2 linked regions of the Roseobacter denitrificans OCh 114 genome follow. The protein of the gene in region 2 binds, or shares a complex with, the protein of the main gene of each other region. Links are inferred from orthologs where the notes say so. Each region holds a gene or a part of one and is shown on either strand. Other genes may lie near its edges. The genes, in order: clpA and clpS.

Region 1 (9,788 bases), 2.2 Mb from region 2 along the record:
CAAAGGAGGTCAAAATCGAGCGCCGATACGGGATCATGCCTCAATGCTGATTGGCAGCCACAACTCTCAAGCGTCCTCTATGAGCGCGTTGCATGACGTTATGGTGCCACGAAAACCAACTCGGGCAAGACCGTTTCCCATTCATCCTGCTTGATATGTCGTTGAAATTCTTCTTGGCTATCCGTTTTGCGCCATATCACAATCGCGCCCAGCGTGCCCGAGAGAAAAGAGCTGCCCTCAGGAGGTTTCCAGTTTTTCGCCATGCGGGCGAGCGCGCGGCTGTTTTTATCAAGAATGACCCAGCGAGACGCGCGGTACTCCAGTGTAATGTCGTCCCCGGTTTGCGCGTCGCGGATCGCTGCATGGACGGGGTCATCTGATCCTTTGCGACCAGCATAGGACAGATCGACTGATTTGAGTGAGGGCAGTTGAAAAACCTTTTCAGGGCCGTGGCTTTCCGAATCTCGGGGCGTCAGGGCTCGGCGCAGGGTCGCGTCACCTTTGCTGGTCAGCAAAGCATGGGTGCCGCTGGTCATCACCGCGAGGCTGTGCCGGGCGCGGGTCATGGCGACATAGAACAAGCGCCGTGGCGCGGCGGCATCCTCGTTTTGGGAGGCTCGGTCCCAGCCGCCATTCAGGATTACCACATGGTCGAACTCAAGCCCCTTGGCCCGGTGCGCGGTCGTAAGCAGCAGCCCGCGTTGTGCGCCGCGGGTGTCGCGCGCCCATTCGGCGATCCATTCGATCACATCCGGTGCGGGCATGGTCTTGTCTTGCAATTCGCGCGCGAGGTCAGCGATGCCTTCAGCGAGCAGTTCGGTCCACTTGCTGGCTTGCAGCGCATTGAGGGCCGCAAGTATGTCATTCAGGCCAAGCAATTCACTCCCTTTGGCGCGCAGGGCCGCCACGAATGCTTGCGTCTCGCGCAGGCGCCAGATCGTTGGCAGGTCCTCATTCGCCATGTCGACGGAGATTCCTTTGGCCTCGGCATAGCTACGCACGGCATCGAGACTCTTCCAATCGCGCGAGATCACGGCCGCTTTGCGCCAGTCCCATTGCGGATCCAGCGCGCAGAGACGCAAGAGTTCATCAATCGCCGCAATGGCCTGTGGCTTTGGGCCGGGTGGGACATCTAGGAGTTGCACGCGGCCCTGCGCGACTGGGTCGGCGTCGGCCATGCGGCCTCCCGGATTTCCGACGCTGCGCGCTGCGTTGATGCGGATGGCCTGCTCTGCCTTCATGCGGCCCGGGGCCGGTTCGATCACCGAATTGGAAGCGGCGATGATGTGTGCCGTCGAGCGGTAATTTTCGATCAGAAAGGACGGTCTGGCGTGATAGTCCGCCTCAAACTGGCGAATGAAATCCACGGACGCGCCCGTGAATGCATAGATGTTCTGGTCATCATCGCCCACGGCAAACAGGCTCAGCTTCAGATCGGCATCCTCCAGAGATCGACCCGCCACTGCAGAGATCAAGGCGTATTCCTCGGGTCCGATGTCCTGATACTCGTCGACCAGAATCCAGCGATAGCCATCCAGCAGACTGTCGCGCTGCGCTTCCGCCTCGGATTTCGAGAGCCCATCACCGTTCAGAAGCCCCGCCGCATCTGTCACGATGCGGTCGAAATCGGCGTTTTGCGCATCGAAGCCGGAAAAGCTCGCACCCACAAGGCGCATCGCCAGCGCATGGCAGGTGCAAATCGTCACGCCGCGCGCATCTTCGCCCACCAGCGCGGCCAGACGCGTCCGGATCTCGGATGCCGCATGGCGATTATAGGCCAGCACAAGGATGCCGCGTGGATCCTCGCGCTTGATGCGCAAAAGATATGCGACCCGGTGCACCAGGACCCGCGTCTTGCCAGAACCGGGACCCGCAAGAACCAGCACATTGGTGCTGGCCCGGTCATCGGCGACGATGCTCTCTTGGGTCTTATTGCCAAGGTCTTCGACGATCTTTTTCCACGAGGCGCTGGTGGTCTGCCTGCGCAACTCTCGCGCTTTGCCAGGCATCCAGCGTTTCATGAACTGGTCCTGGGTGAGCAGGAAGTAGTCCTCCGACAAACGCATCGCATCGGGCATCGCGACCAGCCCGGTTTCGGCGTAATGCGCCATCACATGGGTTTGCAGGGTCTGTTCGGCATAATGCTCTTCCAGCGGAGTGAAATGGACCTGCGTAAATTGTCCGCCCTTTGGGTTGAGATGAACGGTCATGGCCTGGCGAAAGACGGTCAGGCCCTTCCCAAGGTTCAGGACACCCTGTTCATGCAACCACAATAACGCACGTTCCATCAGGCGGGTCATATCCGCAACACCTGACGTCTTGAGAAACGCGTCCTGAGCCACCGCGGCCAGCAAGTCGCCATAGGTCGTCTCAACCTGCAAATCCTTGCCCCGCGTGCCTTTCGCCAGCTTTTCGATCAAATGCGATAGCAGCAGGGAGGCAGCCACATGCCTCACTTCTGCTGTGCGGGCAATGCTACGCCATGGGCGCAGGAGAGTGACCATCAGGGTCTTGCGGCTCGCCTTGCGCAGGCGCAGGTTGCCCGTCCCGCCATCCAGATCGCGCCCGTCGCGCGCCATGCCGCGCAAAAGCTTGTCAATTTGATCGGGACGCACATCGTGATGGCCCTGTGACCTGAGGGCTGTGCAGGCCTCCGGCAGGTTCAGCGGCTGTGGGGTCTGCGCATCCGCATCAGGGGCAAGTTCTTGCATCTGAGCGATCAGATCGCGCTCCAGACCGGTGATCTTCCCCAACCGCGCGATCGAAGCGTCCGCGACGCCGACGTGCACAAACGCCGTCAGAGCCATGTCGTTGCGTGCGATGCCCAAGGTTTCCAGAGTGACCAGTGCCTTGGTCAGCGCTCCCGGTGTCAACCCGGCCACGCCGCAAAGAGAATCGGTCGACACGCCTTCATCCGCAGCCGCCTGTATCAAATGCCGCACGATTGCCAGCAGCGCATTGCGGTGCGCCATGGTGATCTTGGCGCCCGCAAGTTTGGTCTTGGCCTCGGCCAGCGAACGCACAGTCAAAGACGACGGGAATATCCGAACGCGGTTTTCCTCGCGCGAGAGCAGCTGCGCCTCTTCCAGCCAGGACACCGCTGTCTTGACCCGCGTGTCATCGGTCGCACTGTCACGTTCGAAGTCCTGATCCTTTTCGTGGCGAACAATTTCACCCGCTGTGGCGACAACGGCGCCGGATTTCTGCGTCTTGTCATCGATCCGCCGCAGCGCTTTGAGGATCGCGCCAATCTCGTGCCGGGCAAGGCGCGCGCTGGAGGTCAAGCCAAACTGCCGTTCCACGTCATCTGTGGCATAGAGCAGAACGCAATTTGCATGCAGTCTGTCGCGCCCTGCACGCCCTGCCTCTTGCAGGTAGTTTTCCAGAGAGCCGGGAATATCCGCATGGACCACGAGGCGGATGTCAGGCTTGTCAATGCCCATGCCAAAGGCGTTGGTCGCGGCAATCACCCGCAGATCGCCGATGCGGAACCGTTCCTGAACGGTCTGTTTGTCATCGGGGCTGAGCCCTGCGTGAAAATGGGCAGCGTCAAGACCTTGGGCCTTGAGAAACTCCGCAACGCGCTCCGTAGACTTACGTGAGGCGCAGTAAACCACTGCGCCGGAACGGCCCTCGCTGGGCAAGCTCTGTTCAATGACCGACAGCACATCCGCCAGTTTTGTGGTCTTGGTTGTTGGCCGGACGTCGAATGTCAGGTTTTGCCGGGTACTTCCGCCGTCCAGCACCGTCAGCGGCACATCCAGACGGGCGCGGAAATGCTCGACAATTTCGGCCACCACTTCCGGCTTGGCCGTCGCGGTCAGGCAGATGATCGGAGCAGGGGGTTGATCGCCTGAAAACTCGCGGATGAAGCGGCCAAGATAACGATAGTCGGGCCGGAAATCGTGCCCCCATTTCGACAGGCAATGTGCCTCGTCGATCGCCCAGAGGCCGACTTCGCGCTGCGCCAGCACAGAGCGCACGGCCGTGCTGCGCAATTGCTCTGGTGAGATGATCAGAATGCCGGCCTCGCCCAGCCGGACCTTGTCGAGCGCGTCCTGACGTTCGGGCATAGACAACATGCCGTTGATGGTGACCGCACAGGTTAACCCTGCGCGCTCCATCCCCTGCACCTGATCCGCCATCAGCGCAACCAGCGGCGAAATCACTACGGTCAGCGCGCCGGTTTTGTCAAATCGCGACAACGCCGGCACCTGGTAGCACACAGATTTCCCGGTGCCGGTCGGCAAAATGCCCAGCACGCTCTTGCCCGACATAGCCTCATCCACGATCCGTTCCTGCAGTGGACGCCCCTCCGGATCTACCGGTTGCGGGCGATATGCCTCGAACCCAAACCATTTTTGCAAGGCGCGCAAAGGATCGTTTTGCTCTGCGCACCACGCACAGTTCGGATCGCCGCAAGACGTATCACGCAAATGTTTGACGATCAGCGACGCCTTGCGAAACTGCGCCCGCACCCAGGGCGGCATCACGGAGTCCCCACCGGCGACCGTTATCCATGCCAGCGCATAGGCCATGGGCCAGCCGTTTTTGGGGCTTGAAAGCCGCTCCAGCGTTTGCGCGAGCCGGGCACCACAAACCTGCCCTGCCAGCATCCGCACCAGCGCGTCTTGCGCCTCGGTCTGAGAGGGGCAATCATGTCCGCGTATGTAACGAAACACCGCATCAAACCCCGTCATGCCCTCCGCGCGGGTCGTCAGGTAGTGATAGCAGGCAAGTGCATCCGGGTTGCTCTTGTGCAGAGCGCCGAAGGCCTCAAGCTGATTGTCCAGAACGTCGAATACCAGCAGCGCATCCTGCTCGGGATCGTTGATATGGCCCGTGGCGAGCCGACCATCCTGATAGTGTTTTACCAGGTGGTGATAAGGGTTGCGCGGGAAGGCCAGCGGGTTCAGCCATAGCGTATCAATGGCGCCCGTTACCGGAAGGTCGGGCCGCAGAGCCGCAAGATGGGGTAGATCATGGCTGAGAATATTGTGCCCGAGTGGATGACTGACGTTTTCAAGCGCCTGGTGAAGGGCATCAAGATCCCGCTTTTGCAGACCCTTTGTGCGCTTGGGTATCGCCGGACCATCGACGCGGACCGCGGCAAGACCAAATACAATTGCCGACCCGGGATCAACTTCAATGTCAATTGACAAGCAGCGCGCCAAAAATGCCTGATGGTGCGACCCCATTTCAACGAAACCTCTCAACTCAAAGCAATTGAAAGCTTTTTTCAGCTGAGTGCAAGCTATTGCTTTGCGCCAACTCCGCTTTCGGCCTTTAGCGGCAGTCGCGCAAATGGCCTCTCTTGGGAACCGGAGGCGGCAAAAGTCTTGGCACTGCACCGGCAGAGACACGCGACGCGACGCGGGCCGACGCAAGCGCGGCAAGCTGTAACGGGTCAATCGGCTCCTTTTCGTCCGGTTCTTCTGCGGGGCGATGGGTGGGCACCCACATCCGTCGGCGGCCGAAAATGATCAAGCGGTCAACCGGCGTGACCGTCTTGCCGCTCGCGCAGCGCGCCAATTCTCGGTCAGTCCATAGACGGCCCCAGTTACCAGCGCGCCCCATTTAACGGTGGCTGTCCGGCGCGCAGAGTCCCGCGCAACTAAACTCGCCGGTTGTGACGTCGCCCTTGCATGTAAGGCGGCGCAGGTCTTGAACGCGTCGCAGTACGTCGCTCAAATGGCAGCGCTCGAAAGCGGAGAATCCAACCGTCTTACATGTTTAGAAATCAAAGCGAATCCTTCGGAGTCCACAGTTCGGGAGACGGCGATTGATTGGGCGCGTCGGAGACAGCGCGGGAAGCGCGAGAGGTTGCTTCATCATGGCCTGCCGGTGCATTTGCAGCCTCTCTTGCAGTGTTTTGTCTCCTTAACACTGCCGACTTCGAATGCGTCCGACGTGGTGTCCCATGGAAACAATGCGGATGCCGTTGCGAAGCGCTGCGCTGGCAGGTGTGACCGGTGTTCAGGCGCATGCGGACGTGGTTGGGCAGTTTCTAAGCGGGCCGGGCATCACGCCCAAAAAGGCACGGGTCGCGACCTAGCGGTTGTTCGTTGAGTGCCAATGGTCCGAGCGACAAGGGTACCGCGCAAAGGCAGGGAAACAGCGCGATGGCTGGATTGAGCAGCGCGCGCGCCGGTTCCGAGCAATCAGAGCGTGTTGTCTTTTTTGCGTCTTGGGGCATCACTGCGCAATATCGGGCCAGCTAGTGGATGAGGCAACATGACCGGCCAGCCGGGGTGGGCACAACGGGGAGAACGGTTTGCTCATGGATGCCCCTTTTGATCCTAAAGCGTCATGCGAAGAACCTCGATCACGTAACGCTGCCCGAAACCAAAGGTTTCAACGCATTACGTGATACTTGGTGTTGCAGGAATTTAGTCAGATCCCCACGGAACTCGGATTTGCGCCGCAGGCCTGAGCGCCGTGGGCGTGGTCGCACTTTGAATCATCAAGGTTGCGGCATTCGCTACTGCCGTCGGTCAGTTTTCACCCCCGCGCCGGAGCTGAACCCTGCGGTTGCCCCGGAAAACCCCGCCCCACACGCGAACGCCGCCGCTGCGAAAGCGACGTGCCGGATGTTGGCTTTGGTTCTTGCTGCCACATACCCGTGACCGGCGCCCGATCGAGTTGGCCTTCTTAAAACTCGCCGTGCACCTGCGCAGGATCGTTGCGTGATCCCTTGATGACATGCTCAATGCGCTCACCGGAGACCGCGACCGGGACACGCCGCGCGTGCCGGAACTATTTCAAGAGTCCTGGGAGTGCGAGGAATAACGCAGGGTGTTTCAGAACCGGCAGATGTTCGTTTCTCCAGCTCTGCTGTTCTGCTTCAGTCGCGGTTTTCAATGCAATCGAGCCTCCCTGTTTTACAACAGAGAGGCTCAATGTATCACCATACCAAAAGGCTACTCAGCAGTCAGCAGAGGTGGTTTGTCCCCGGCTAGACGCGGTTTGTCCGGTCCTTCGATTTTGAGATCGATCTCGCCATTCTTGACACCTACTTTTACAACGCCGCCCTTGGCAAGCTTGCCGAACAGCAAGTCTTCGGCGAGCGGTTTCTTGATGTGCTCTTGAATGACACGGCCCAAGGGGCGCGCGCCCATTTTCGCATCGTAACCTTTGTCCGCGAGCCACTCTGCGGCGGGTTTTGTCAGTTCGATTGTAACATTTCTGTCCATCAACTGCGCTTCGAGTTGCAGCACAAACTTTTCGACCACGCGCAAGATCACCTCTTTGGGTAGCGGCGCAAAGCTGATCACCGCATCCAACCTGTTGCGGAATTCAGGCGTGAATGTGCGTTCAATGGCGGCGGTATCTTCGCCTTCGCGTCGATCACGCCCAAAGCCAATCGCTTCCTTGGCCTGTTCAGCGGCGCCCGCGTTGGAGGTCATGATCAGAACGACGTTTCGGAAATCAACGGTTCTCCCATTGTGGTCTGTCAGTTTGCCGTGATCCATGACCTGCAGGAGAATGTTGTAGACATCCGGATGCGCTTTTTCCATTTCATCAAGAAGCAATACGCAATGCGGATGCTGATCAACGCCATCGGTCAACATGCCGCCTTGATCGAAGCCGACATATCCCGGTGGGGCACCGATCAGGCGCGAAACCGCGTGCTTCTCCATATATTCGGACATATCGAAGCGTAGAAGTTCAACCCCCAGCGTATCCGCCAGTTGCTTGGCGACTTCAGTTTTGCCGACACCGGTGGGCCCGGCAAAGAGATAGTTGCCAATGGGCTTTTCCGGTTCGCGCAAACCGGCACGTGCCAGTTTGATGGCGGATGAAAGCGCTTCAATCGCTGCGTTTTGACCAAACACCACGCGTTTCAGCGACCCTTCGAGGTCCTTCAGGACTTCTGCATCGTCTTTGGACACGTTCTTCGGCGGAATACGCGCGATCTTAGCAACGACGTTTTCGATCTCCTTGGTGCCAATCGTTTTGCGCCGTTTCGCGGCCACGATCAAATGCTGAGCGGCGCCCGCTTCGTCGATCACGTCAATGGCGCTGTCGGGCAGCTTGCGGTCGTTGATGTAACGCGAGGCCAGTTCGACGCTCGTCTTGATCGCATCGGCCGTGTATTTCACCGCGTGGTGGTCCTCGAAATAGGGTTTCAGACCCCGCAGGATTTTCACTGCATCTTCGACAGATGGCTCATTCACGTCGATCTTCTGGAACCGGCGGCTCAGCGCGCGGTCCTTCTCGAAATGCTGGCGAAATTCCTTGTAGGTCGTGGACCCCATGGTGCGCAGTTTGCCGCCCGCCAAGGCGGGTTTGAGCAGATTGGAGGCATCCATCGCGCCACCCGATGTCGCCCCTGCACCGATCACGGTATGAATTTCGTCGATGAAAAGCACCGCGTCTTTATGATCTTCCAACTCGGACACGACGGCCTTCAGACGCTCTTCGAAATCACCGCGATAGCGCGTGCCGGCCAGCAGCGCGCCCATGTCGAGGGAATAAATGGTCGTCTTGGCAAGCACCTCAGGTGTTTCGCCCGCAACGATTTTGCGCGCCAGCCCTTCAGCGATTGCTGTTTTCCCGACCCCGGGGTCGCCGACCAGCAAAGGATTGTTCTTGCGGCGCCGACACAGCACTTGGATACAACGCTCGACCTCTGAGTCGCGGCCAATGAGCGGATCAATATCGCCCTCGCGCGACTTTGCGTTCAAATCGACGCAGTATTTTTCAAGCGCGCTTTCTTTCTTTTCGCCGTCGGTCACGCCTTGTGTTTCTTCTTCGGCTTCGGGCGCGCCGGACACGGGGCGCGGTTCACCATATGCAGGGTCTTTCGCTACGCCATGCGCAATGAAGTTCACCGCATCATAGCGCGTCATATCCTGTTCCTGCAGGAAGTATGCGGCATTGCTTTCGCGCTCGGCAAAAATGGCGACCAGCACATTCGCGCCGGTCACTTCTGTTCGGCCCGAGGATTGCACATGGATCGCGGCGCGCTGGATGACGCGCTGGAAAGCAGCGGTCGGCACGGCTTCGGATCCGTCTATGTCGGTTACCAGGTTGCTCAGATCCTCGTCGACAAATTCGACAAGTGTCTTGCGGAGATCATCGGTATCCACGCTGCACGCTTTCATCACGCGGGAGGCGTCAGGCTCGTCAATCAGGGCCAGCAACAAATGTTCCAGCGTGGCAAATTCGTGGCGACGCGCGTTTGCGAGTGCCAATGCCGAATGAATTGCCTGTTCCAGTGTCGTTGAAAATGAAGGCACGTTGTGTGCTCCTTCTGATCGGGGTCGGTATCAGAGCCGAGGGATATCAGCCCTTCATCCAACCATAGCCTCATTAAGTTAGAGTTTGGTTGATCCTAGCGCGGCTTCAAGTTTTTTCTTCATTTTTCCATTCACATTTTGTGATTCAGGCCGCGCAGGGGTCACGATGTGGGCGTTAGAATGCGTCTTTGCGGGCGCGAATTTCAGCAAAGACTTCGCTGTCGCTCGCGTGCTGCATATTGAGGTGCGCGCGGATGGCAGGGTCGGCGGCCCGCAGAAAGGGGTTTGTTGCGGCTTCTGTCGCCAAGGTGGATGGAACGGTGGGCTTTGCGGCCGCGCGCGCCGCCGTTATGCCCTCCGAGCGCGATATAAGATCTGGATTATGCGGATCAATGGTTAATGCAAACCTAGCGTTGGCGGCGGTGTATTCATGACCCGAATATACTTGTGTCTCGGAGGGCAGGGCCGCGAGCTTGCTCAGGCTGTCCCACATCTGATCGGCGGTGCCTTCGAACAGGCGCCCGCAGCCCAGTGCCATCAGGCTAT
Region 2 (9,467 bases):
CCCTGCACCAACTCGCCGCCCTTGTCGCCGTCGCCGAAAGCGGGCGGTCCCGCTACACATCACTGGCGGATCGCGCCGCCAAGCTTTATGCGCCGGGGGTTCATATCCTGTCCGCCCTCGCATTTCTGGGCTGGCTCTTGTGGTCGGGCGACATGCGTGTGTCACTGAATATTGCGGCAGCGGTACTGATTATCACCTGCCCCTGCGCGCTCGGTCTTGCGGTGCCGGCAGTTACAACTGCGGCATCCGGGCGGCTGTTTCGAAAGGGTCTCCTGATCAAGAATGCCACCGCTCTCGAACGTCTGGCAGAGGTGGATACGGTCGTCTTTGACAAAACCGGCACGGTGACGCTGGGCATGCCGCGCGCCACGAATTGGCATGATCTGACGCAGGATCAACAATCGCTGGCCTATGCGCTGGCGCGGGGATCATCACACCCTCTGGCGCAGGCAATCGTGACCGCTGCGCAGGATGATGATACGGCTGAGATCGCGCTTTCAAATCTGACGGAGCAACCGGGATTTGGCACGCAAGCGCATTATGCGGACAGGCCTGTTCGTCTGGGACGTCCTGAGTGGATCGGGGCGCTGGTTGAAACCGATGGTTTGTGCACGGCATTGGATACCGGCGAGGGCGCGCCGATCATCCTGCGGTTCGAAGACCGTCCCCGCCCCGGTGCCGCTGATCTGATGGCTGCGCTGAAACGGCAGGGAATGCGGGTAATCTTGCTGTCTGGCGATCGTCAGGCACCTGTTGCCCAAACGGCGGCACATCTGGGAATGCCGGATTTTGCAGCCGAAATGCTGCCCGCTGACAAGGTTGCATTCGTCCAGCGCCTGACCGATGAGGGCCAACGGGTCTTGATGATCGGCGATGGTTTGAATGATACCGGCGCTTTGGCGGCGGCACATGTGTCAATCAGTCCGGCGCAGGCTCTGGATGCAGCACGCGCTGCCTCTGATATCGTGCTGCTCGGTCAGGATCTGATGCCCGTGGCCGATGCGGTTGCAACGGCGCGGCTGGCAACCAAGCGCATCCGGGAGAACTTTCAAATCGCAACGGTGTACAACATCGTCGCGGTGCCGCTTGCTGTCGCCGGTCTGGCCACGCCGCTGATCGCGGCCTTGGCGATGTCGACGTCGTCGCTAACGGTATCGGTCAATGCTCTGCGGATCAGGGGGCGCGGATGAACGTCCTGGCATATCTGATCCCCATTTCCCTGATACTCGGAGGCCTTGGGCTGGCCGGGTTCTTATATACGTTGCGCAGCCGTCAATACGAAGACCCCGAAGGTGACAGCCGCCGCATTCTAAGTGATGAATGGGACGATAAGCCGAAAAGCGATTAGAGCGTCTGACGGAATACCTGAAACATCACGTATCATGTAGCGCGTTGAAATTCTTGATTTCAGGCAGCGTTATGTGATTCAGTTTTTCCGTATGACGCTTTAGCTTTTTAAAATCGTCACGAAGGGTTTTGTGCCGATCATAACCCGTGGTTGCCCGCCGCAGTTTTGCGCCGGGAGGTGACAAGCGGTTTGCCAAGGGCTCAGGATGGCCCCACCGTTTTGCATGTGATGTTGCGCGCCTGAAGGCGACGGCATGCAAGATCTGCGGAGTCTTCGGTCATACCGAGGAAGTTGGCGTCAAACCCACTCGACCGCCGCACAACCTTGCGCAATGTGCCATCCAGCGTCTCCATCTCTGTGAGCGCGGTCGTCAACAACGCGCGTTCGGCAAGATATCGGCTGCCAAACTGCCCGACATTCACACCCCATTGCCGCCCGCCTGATGTCGACAGTCGTGTGACGACTTCGGTTTCCGCTGACTGGTCCAGCGAGGCGTTGATCAGGTCCGTGGGGCGCATGGCAGGCCTGATCGACACGGGTGCGACCCCGCCGATCGGGACCGCAGAACCTGTTGACGGGGTTTCCTGTGCTTCGATCAGGGCCGATTTGATATCGCTGTTCAGTATTCCCGTGGTGCTTGCGATGCTTGCTGTCGACGTCTTTGCCTGCTCAACTGCGGCGATTATGTCCTCCGCATTGACCGGGCTTTCCACCGCAGCGACAAGCGGCCGGATCTGTGGGCGCAAACTGGCCGTCATGATCGTCGCGTCCCGTGTCCCCTGATGTCGTGTCGCAAAATAGGACGGCTTTTTGGGCTTGCGCACGGTTGCCCTGCTTGGCGCGCGTTTGAAGCCCATGTCGAGCAGCTCCGCAACCCGCTTGTTGCGCGCAATTGTCGAGGTGCCGCCGAAAACGGTTGCAATAATGCGTTCCTGACCACGCTCGGCGGAGGCAACGAGATTGAAGCCCGCCGCACGCGTGTATCCTGTTTTGATACCATCCGCTCCGCGGTAGGCTGCCAGAAGGCGGCGGTTCGTGTTTGCAACATCCCTGACCCCGGCATGGGTCGACCGACGAGAAAACAGATTGTAATATTCGGGGTAATCATAAAGCACATGACGCCCCAATAGCGACATATCGCGCGCGGTGGACATATGCCCACTTTCCGTCAGACCATGCGCGTTCTTGAACGTTGTGCGGGTCATCCCCAGTTCTTTCGCGGTTCGGTTCATGCGCCGCGCAAAGGCCGCCTCTGAGCCTTCGAGTGCTTCACCGATGGCGGTCGCCGCATCATTGGCGGATTTGATCGCAGCGGCCCGTATCAGGTAGCGAAAGGCGATGCGCTGGCCTGATTTCAGCCCCAGTTTTGAAGGAGGTTCCGCAGCGGCAAAGCGGGAAATCTTGACCTTGGTATCAAGCGAAATCTCCCCGTTTTCAACAGCTTGAAAAGCGATGTAGAGCGTCATCATCTTGGTCAAGGATGCAGGGTGCAAACGCGTATCTGCGTTGCGGGAATGTAAAACCTCGCCCGTCCGCGCATCCATCACAAACGCCGCATAGGGGGCGGCTGCTGCGGTGAGAGGTAAGATAACGAGCATCCACAGTACCGCGAATGCATATAGCCCATACCGGGCCGGCCAGGTGCGCCGAACCTTCATGATAACCGCCTTTTTTCTGCCTCATGTCGCCGAATTTTTTCGGCTGACTTTATTGGCGCTGACGCTAACACAGCTTTTGGTTTCAATAAACCATTGAATTAAAGAGAATGTGTTAAGCTTCGATGAAGCTTAAACTTGATGCAAATTAAGCGCAGGCATCAGCCGGTTTCGTCAAAGGCGAGCGCAATTCTGCCCAAAATCGCTGCGCAGCCGTTGAGTCACCGGCACAGCGGTGCGATTTCCCGGATCGTGTAGCGCCGATGCGCGCCGCAGTCACATCGACCTTGGCAATGGGCGGAATTTTCCACTCGGCCTTGCCCCTTTTCTAAACGCGCAGACAAGTTATATAACCTGTTCAAGGACTCACCACACCCGCCAATATCAGGAGCAGCAATGCACCGAGATTTACACATGATGTCTGACCGTTCGGAAGATGATGGGGATACCTCCATCCTGACCGCAACGAAACCGAAAACGAAGCGCCCGCCGCTTTACAAGGTTTTGTTGTTGAACGATGATTTCACGCCCATGGAGTTTGTGGTGCATGTGCTTGAGCGTTTCTTTGGTCTCAATCATGCGCAGGCGTTCGAGATCATGCTGACGGTGCATAAAAAAGGCGTCGCGGTCGTGGGTGTCTTCAGTCACGAAATCGCCGAAACGAAAGTCGCGCAAGTGATGGATTTTGCGCGTCGCCACCAGCATCCGCTGCAGTGCACAATGGAAAAAGAAGAGTAAGCAGGTGATCGACGCCCGTCTGGTGCTGGCGCTGAGCGAGGGTGGTCTGGTGCTGCCTGACGCCGGCCAAATCACGGTTGTTAAGCCGCCGCTTGACGCGCGACTTATGGAACTGCCGCGTGATCGGACGTGCATTGTCGAGGGATTCAAACCGGCCCATGAGGCGTGGAAAGCGCGCGGATACCCCTGTGAGGCGGAGTTTGGCGGATCACATGCCACCACCATCATCTGTCTGCCGCGCGCCAAGAAAGATGCGCGCGCCTTGATTGCGCAAGCTATGGCGCCGGGCGCGGAAATGGTCATCATTGACGGTCAAAAAACCGACGGTATCGACAGCATTCTGCGGGACATGCGCAAGCGTGTGGAGGTTTCCGCGCCGATCTCCAAGGCCCATGGCAAGCTTTTCTGGTGTATGGCACCGGATGCGGAACTTTTTGAAGACTGGCGGGATGGGCCGGCCTTGACCGAGGGTGGGTTCTGGACCGCGCCTGGTGTTTTTTCGGCGGATGCGATTGATCCGGCCTCCGCCCTGCTGGTGGATGCGCTGCCGGATAAACTGGGGCATGAGGTTGCTGACCTTGGCGCGGGGTGGGGGTTTTTGTCTGCCCATATCTTGACCCGTGCGGATGTCGAAGCGGTGCACCTCGTGGAGGCGGAGCATATGGCGCTCGAATGCGCACGGCGAAATGTCACTGACCCGCGCGCTGTCTTCCACTGGGCCGATGCCACCGCGTGGACGCCCGGGCGCAAAGTGGATGCCGTGGTGATGAACCCGCCGTTTCATACATCCCGCACGGCTGATCCCGCATTGGGGCAGGCGTTTGTGCGGGCAGCGGCGGCGATGCTCAAGCCGCAGGGGCAGCTCTGGATGGTGGCAAACCGTCATTTGCCCTACGAGCAATGCCTGCAAGACAGCTTTGCAAATTGCTTTGAAATTGGTGGTGATACGCGCTTTAAACTGTTCCATGCAGCGCGCCCCAAACGACAGGTCCGGCGCTAGGCTGGCTATCCCGAAAGGAGACTCATGTCTTTTTCCATCAGTGGCAAAACGGCGATCGTAACAGGCGCGGCGAACGGCATCGGTTTGGCGATCGCCCGGCAATTTGCAGATCGTGGCGCGAATGTGATGTGTGCCGATATCGACGAAAGGAGGCTCGCCGAAGAGTGGGGCGATCTGTCCGAAGACAGTAATCTGCGTTACTTCGGCGGTGATTTGCGCCAGCGTCTGACAATCGCCAATCTGGTTTCGGCGACGATTGATAGCTTTGACCGGGTCGATATTCTGGTCAACGCATCGCGGCAGGTGCTTGAAACGGATGCGCTGGACTTTGAGGACACATCGGTTTCGATTTTGCTGGAACAGAACCTTATGACAGCACTGCATCTGACACAACAGGTCGCGAAAAGGATGATAAAGCAGGGGGTTGACCAGCCAGAGGGTCAATGTGGATCAATCATCAATCTCAGTTCAATTACCGCCCGCACCACGCGCCCGGAGTTGATGGGCTATTCCATCGCCTCTGCCGCGCTTGAGCAGATGACCCGCTCCATGGCGCTGGTTCTGGCGCCTGAGCGCATCCGCGTGAATGCCATCGCCTTCGGGTCGGTGATGAGTGCATCGCTGAAAACCTCGATGAGCGAACATAGTGAGTGGCGCGATGAAATTCGCAATCAAACGCCGCTGGCGCGCATTGCGGGCCCGGCTGAACTGTCTGATGCTGTCCAGTTTCTTGCGGCAGAGAGTTCAAGCTTCATGACCGGGGAAGTCATGACGGTCGACGGCGGGCGCAGCCTGCTGGATGCGGTCGCGGTGCCGGCGCACTGACAATTGCGCTTGGAATGCCGTGGAAAAGCGGTTTAGAGATGGTGTCAGGATAAACTGACACATTAGGCTGCACTATGACCACAGACTACGATACGGAAAAAACACGCGCCTCTGCCTGGTTTCGTGACCTGCGCGATCAGATCGTAGCAGCTTTTGAAGAGCTGGAGCGGGATCACGCGACAGGCCCTCTCAGCGATGGAGAGGCGGCCGTTTTCGATGTAAGTGAAACCAAACGCCAGAGCGATGATGGTTCTGACGCCGGTGGTGGTTTGATGAGCGTGATGCGCGGCGGTCGTGTGTTCGAGAAGGTCGGCGTGAATATATCCACCGTCTACGGCACCCTTGGCACCCGCGCGCAATCCGCGATGGCGGCGCGCAAGGGCATTCCGGGGATGAAGGATGATCCGCGCTTCTGGGCCTCTGGCATCAGCCTTGTCGCGCATATGCAAAATCCGCATGTGCCTGCGGTACATATGAACACGCGGATGTTCTGGACGCCCCATGCGTGGTGGTTCGGGGGTGGCTCCGATTTGAACCCTTGCATCGAATACGACGAGGACACCGCCCATTTTCACGCCCAGCAACAGGAAAAACTGGACCCACATGGGGCAGAGCTCTACCCGCGGCTGAAAGAATGGGCGGATGAGTATTTCTATATCCCGCACCGCAATCGGGCGCGCGGCGTGGGCGGGATTTTCATGGATGATCACTGCACGAACGATTGGGAACGGGACTTTGCCCTGACCCAGGACATCGGGCGCGCGTTCCTACCTGCCTATGTGCCACTGGTGCGCAAACGTCGGACGCAAGACTGGACGGACGCGGACAAGGATGCGCAACTGGTGCATCGCGGCCTCTATGCCGAATACAACCTGGTTTATGATCGTGGTACCAAGTTTGGATTGGAGACAGGCCACGACGCGAATGCCGTATTGATGAGCCTGCCGCCCTTGGCAAAATGGGTGTGATGCAGTGAAACTGCCCCGGCGCGATGCCCTTTAGGGATCGCGCCGGGGAGTGAGATACATGGGCTAAAGCGTCATTCCAAAAATCCTAACCACGTAACGCTGCCTGAAATGAAAGATCTCAAAGCGCTAAGTGATGTTTCGGGTGTTTCGTGAGACGATCTAGTGCCAGTCGAAAAAGCTGGGTCCGGCGCGCTTGAGCAGTTTTTCGGCAAGATCGCGCCCCATGGCCGCGCCATCCGATATCGGACCTGAGCGTTCACCGTTGAGCGCTTCGGACCCATCCGGGCGAAGCACTTCACCGCGCAGCCGCAGATGATCGCCCGAAAGCTCTGCCAGCCCCGCAATCGGTGTCTCGCAGGAACCATCCAGCGTCAGCAGGAAATTGCGTTCGGCCGCGAGCCGCTGACCGGTAGGGCCATCATGGATCGCGCTCAGCAACTCTGCCGTGTTTGTGTCCGCGATCCGGCGTTCGATCCCGATGGCACCCTGCGCTACCGCTGGCAGCATGTGGTCGGTTTCAATCGGCGTCGCAGGCACCTCATCCATTTTCAGACGGCTCAACCCGGCGCAGGCAAGGAAGGTGCATTCGGCCACGCCATCCGCCAGCTTTTTCAGCCGCGTCTGCACATTGCCGCGAAATTCGACCACATTCAGGTCCGGGCGGCGGTTGAGCAGCTGTGCCTTGCGCCGCAGGCTGGAAGTGCCGACCACCGCGCCCTGCGCCAGATCGGCGATACCTTTCAGCGTCGGCGAGATGAACGCATCGCGCACATCCTCGCGCGGCAGGTAGGTATCAAGGATCAGCCCGTCCGGTTGCAGCGTCGGCATGTCCTTCATGGAATGCACCGCGATGTCAATTTTTTCTGACAGCAGATCTTCTTCAATTTCACGGGTGAAAAGACCCTTGCCACCGATGTCTTTCAGCGCGCGATCCTGAATCATGTCACCGGTGACTTTGATCACGACGATGGTGAAGGCATTCTCAGGCAAATCAAAGGCTTGCATCAGGCGCGCACGGGTTTCAAAGGCCTGCGCCATCGCCAGAGGCGAGCCGCGGGTGCCGATCTTGAGGGGCGAGTCGGGGGAAGGAAGCATTACTGTCATAATCACATCTTTAAGCGCGTCAATTTACCCTGACAACCCGTCTGTGACTTGACAATACCGCCTGAGACGAAGACCAACGTTTTGAGTTACCAAGAGGACGAACATGGCCGCGGCAAAAACCATCCTGCGCTCTTTGGCAGGCGAAACACTTCCCACCCCTCCGATCTGGATGATGCGTCAGGCAGGGCGATATCTGCCCGAATACAAAGCGACGCGCGCGCAGGCCGGTGATTTTCTGTCGCTGTGCTATAACCCGGAATTGGCCGCCGAGGTGACGTTGCAGCCGATCCGTCGCTATGGGTTCGACGCGGCCATCCTTTTTGCCGATATCCTGCTGTTGCCGCAGGCGCTGGGGGCGGATTTGTGGTTTGTCACCGGCGAGGGGCCGAGGTTGTCCACCATCACAACCCAAGCGGATTTCGACAAGCTCAAGCCCGTGGACGAGATCGACGCGGTTCTGAATCCGATCTACGAAACCGTGCGTATTCTGCGCCGCGAGTTGCCGCAGGAAACGACGCTCATTGGTTTTGCCGGGGCACCCTGGACGGTGGCGACCTATATGATTGCCGGGCGCGGCACGCCTGATCAGGCACCTGCGCATGCGCTGAAAGATGAAAACCGGGAATTGTTCGAGGCACTTCTGGCGCGGATCACGCAGGGCACCATCGAATATCTGTCCCGACAGATCGAAGCCGGCGCAGAGGTGGTCAAGATTTTTGACAGTTGGGCCGGGTCGCTGAAAGGCGCGGATTTCCAGAGATACGCGCTGGAACCTGCGCGCGAGATCACCGCCGCGATCAAGGCGCGTCATCCGGATATTCCGGTCATCGGCTTCCCGCGCGAGGCAGGGGATGGATACATCGGCTTCGCAAAAGCCACCGGCGTGGATTGCGTCGCCCTCGACAACTCGGTCAGCGCGGAATGGGCGGCGGCCAATGTTCAGGTCGATGGCTGCGTGCAGGGTAATCTGGCGTCAAGCCATATGGTCACGGGCGGGCAGGCGTTGATTGATGAGACGCGCGCGATCGTAAAGGCGTTTTCTGGCGGCCCGCACATCTTTAACCTCGGTCACGGAATCACACCGGATGCTGACCCGGACAATGTGCAGCGCATGATTGACGCGGTTCGGGGGCAGTAAACGCGGATTGTGCCTTGACGGTCAGAGCGGGCTGGAATAACTGACGCTTCGATGGCGTTATAGCTCAGTTGGTTAGAGCGAACGACTCATAATCGTTAGGTCCCTGGTTCAAGTCCAGGTAACGCCACCATTCCACTTTCCCCGCATTTGCCTGTTGTCATCCGACCTGCGGATGGCTCGACAAAGATGGGTGACAAGCTTTTCCATCTGGCTTAGCTTTTCACTTGATGGTCAGGTCAGTTGTGTGAACACGCCAACCAGCTGCTCGGGGGGAGAACAGATACCATGATTTCACGTAAGCGGTTTTTGAACCTGGCTGCGGCCGCCGTGATGGCCTTGGGCGGTGGCGCGGGGGGCGTGTCGGCGCAAGAGGTCACACTGACCCTGCACCAGTTTTTGCCGCCACAGGCAAATGTGCCGAAACTGATCCTCGATGTCTGGGCGGACAACGTCGAAGAGGCAAGCGCGGGGCGCATCAAGATCGACCGTTTTCCGTCAATGCAGCTTGGCGGGCGTCCACCGGAGCTGATTGATCAGGCGATTGACGGCGTGGCGGATGTGGTCTGGACCGTGGTCGGCTATACGCCGGGCCGTTTTCCACGGACCGAAGTGTTTGAACTGCCCTTCATGATGACCAATGCCCGTGCGGCGTCCCGCGCTTATTGGGAAATGTTTGAAACCCACATGCGGG

The links.
Region 1: the proteins of clpS (region 2) and clpA are in contact, whole or in part, in a solved structure (PDB 1LZW), measured with the Escherichia coli proteins. The link is inferred for Roseobacter denitrificans OCh 114 from one-to-one orthologs.

Annotation. Positions count from the first base shown.
Region 1 is NC_008209.1:3,400,798-3,410,585, reverse strand. Bases 6,582-9,628 are described here. They hold clpA (ATP-dependent Clp protease ATP-binding subunit ClpA), read right to left. Parts: upstream 9,243-9,628; coding sequence 6,921-9,242; downstream 6,582-6,920. Other genes in these bases: gloB (hydroxyacylglutathione hydrolase), read right to left, coding at 9,418-9,628. Outside these bases: RD1_RS16295 (RecQ family ATP-dependent DNA helicase), read right to left, coding at 99-5,198; more of gloB, read right to left, coding at 9,629-9,788. UniProt on the Escherichia coli protein: ATP-dependent specificity component of the ClpAP protease. It directs the protease to specific substrates. It has unfoldase activity. The primary function of the ClpA-ClpP complex appears to be the degradation of unfolded or abnormal proteins.
Region 2 is NC_008209.1:1,239,116-1,248,582, forward strand. Bases 2,345-5,070 are described here. They hold clpS (ATP-dependent Clp protease adapter ClpS), read left to right. Parts: upstream 2,345-3,399; coding sequence 3,400-3,741; downstream 3,742-5,070. Other genes in these bases: RD1_RS05900 (D-alanyl-D-alanine carboxypeptidase family protein), read right to left, coding at 2,345-3,006; RD1_RS05910 (class I SAM-dependent methyltransferase), read left to right, coding at 3,746-4,741; RD1_RS05915 (SDR family NAD(P)-dependent oxidoreductase), read left to right, coding at 4,766-5,070. In the rest of the region: RD1_RS05890 (heavy metal translocating P-type ATPase), read left to right, coding at 1-1,190; cbb3-type cytochrome oxidase assembly protein CcoS, read left to right, coding at 1,187-1,348; more of RD1_RS05900, read right to left, coding at 1,549-2,344; more of RD1_RS05915, read left to right, coding at 5,071-5,566; hemF (oxygen-dependent coproporphyrinogen oxidase), read left to right, coding at 5,641-6,534; hemC (hydroxymethylbilane synthase), read right to left, coding at 6,694-7,638; hemE (uroporphyrinogen decarboxylase), read left to right, coding at 7,742-8,776; RD1_RS05940 (TRAP transporter substrate-binding protein), read left to right, coding at 9,062-9,467. UniProt on the Escherichia coli protein: Involved in the modulation of the specificity of the ClpAP-mediated ATP-dependent protein degradation.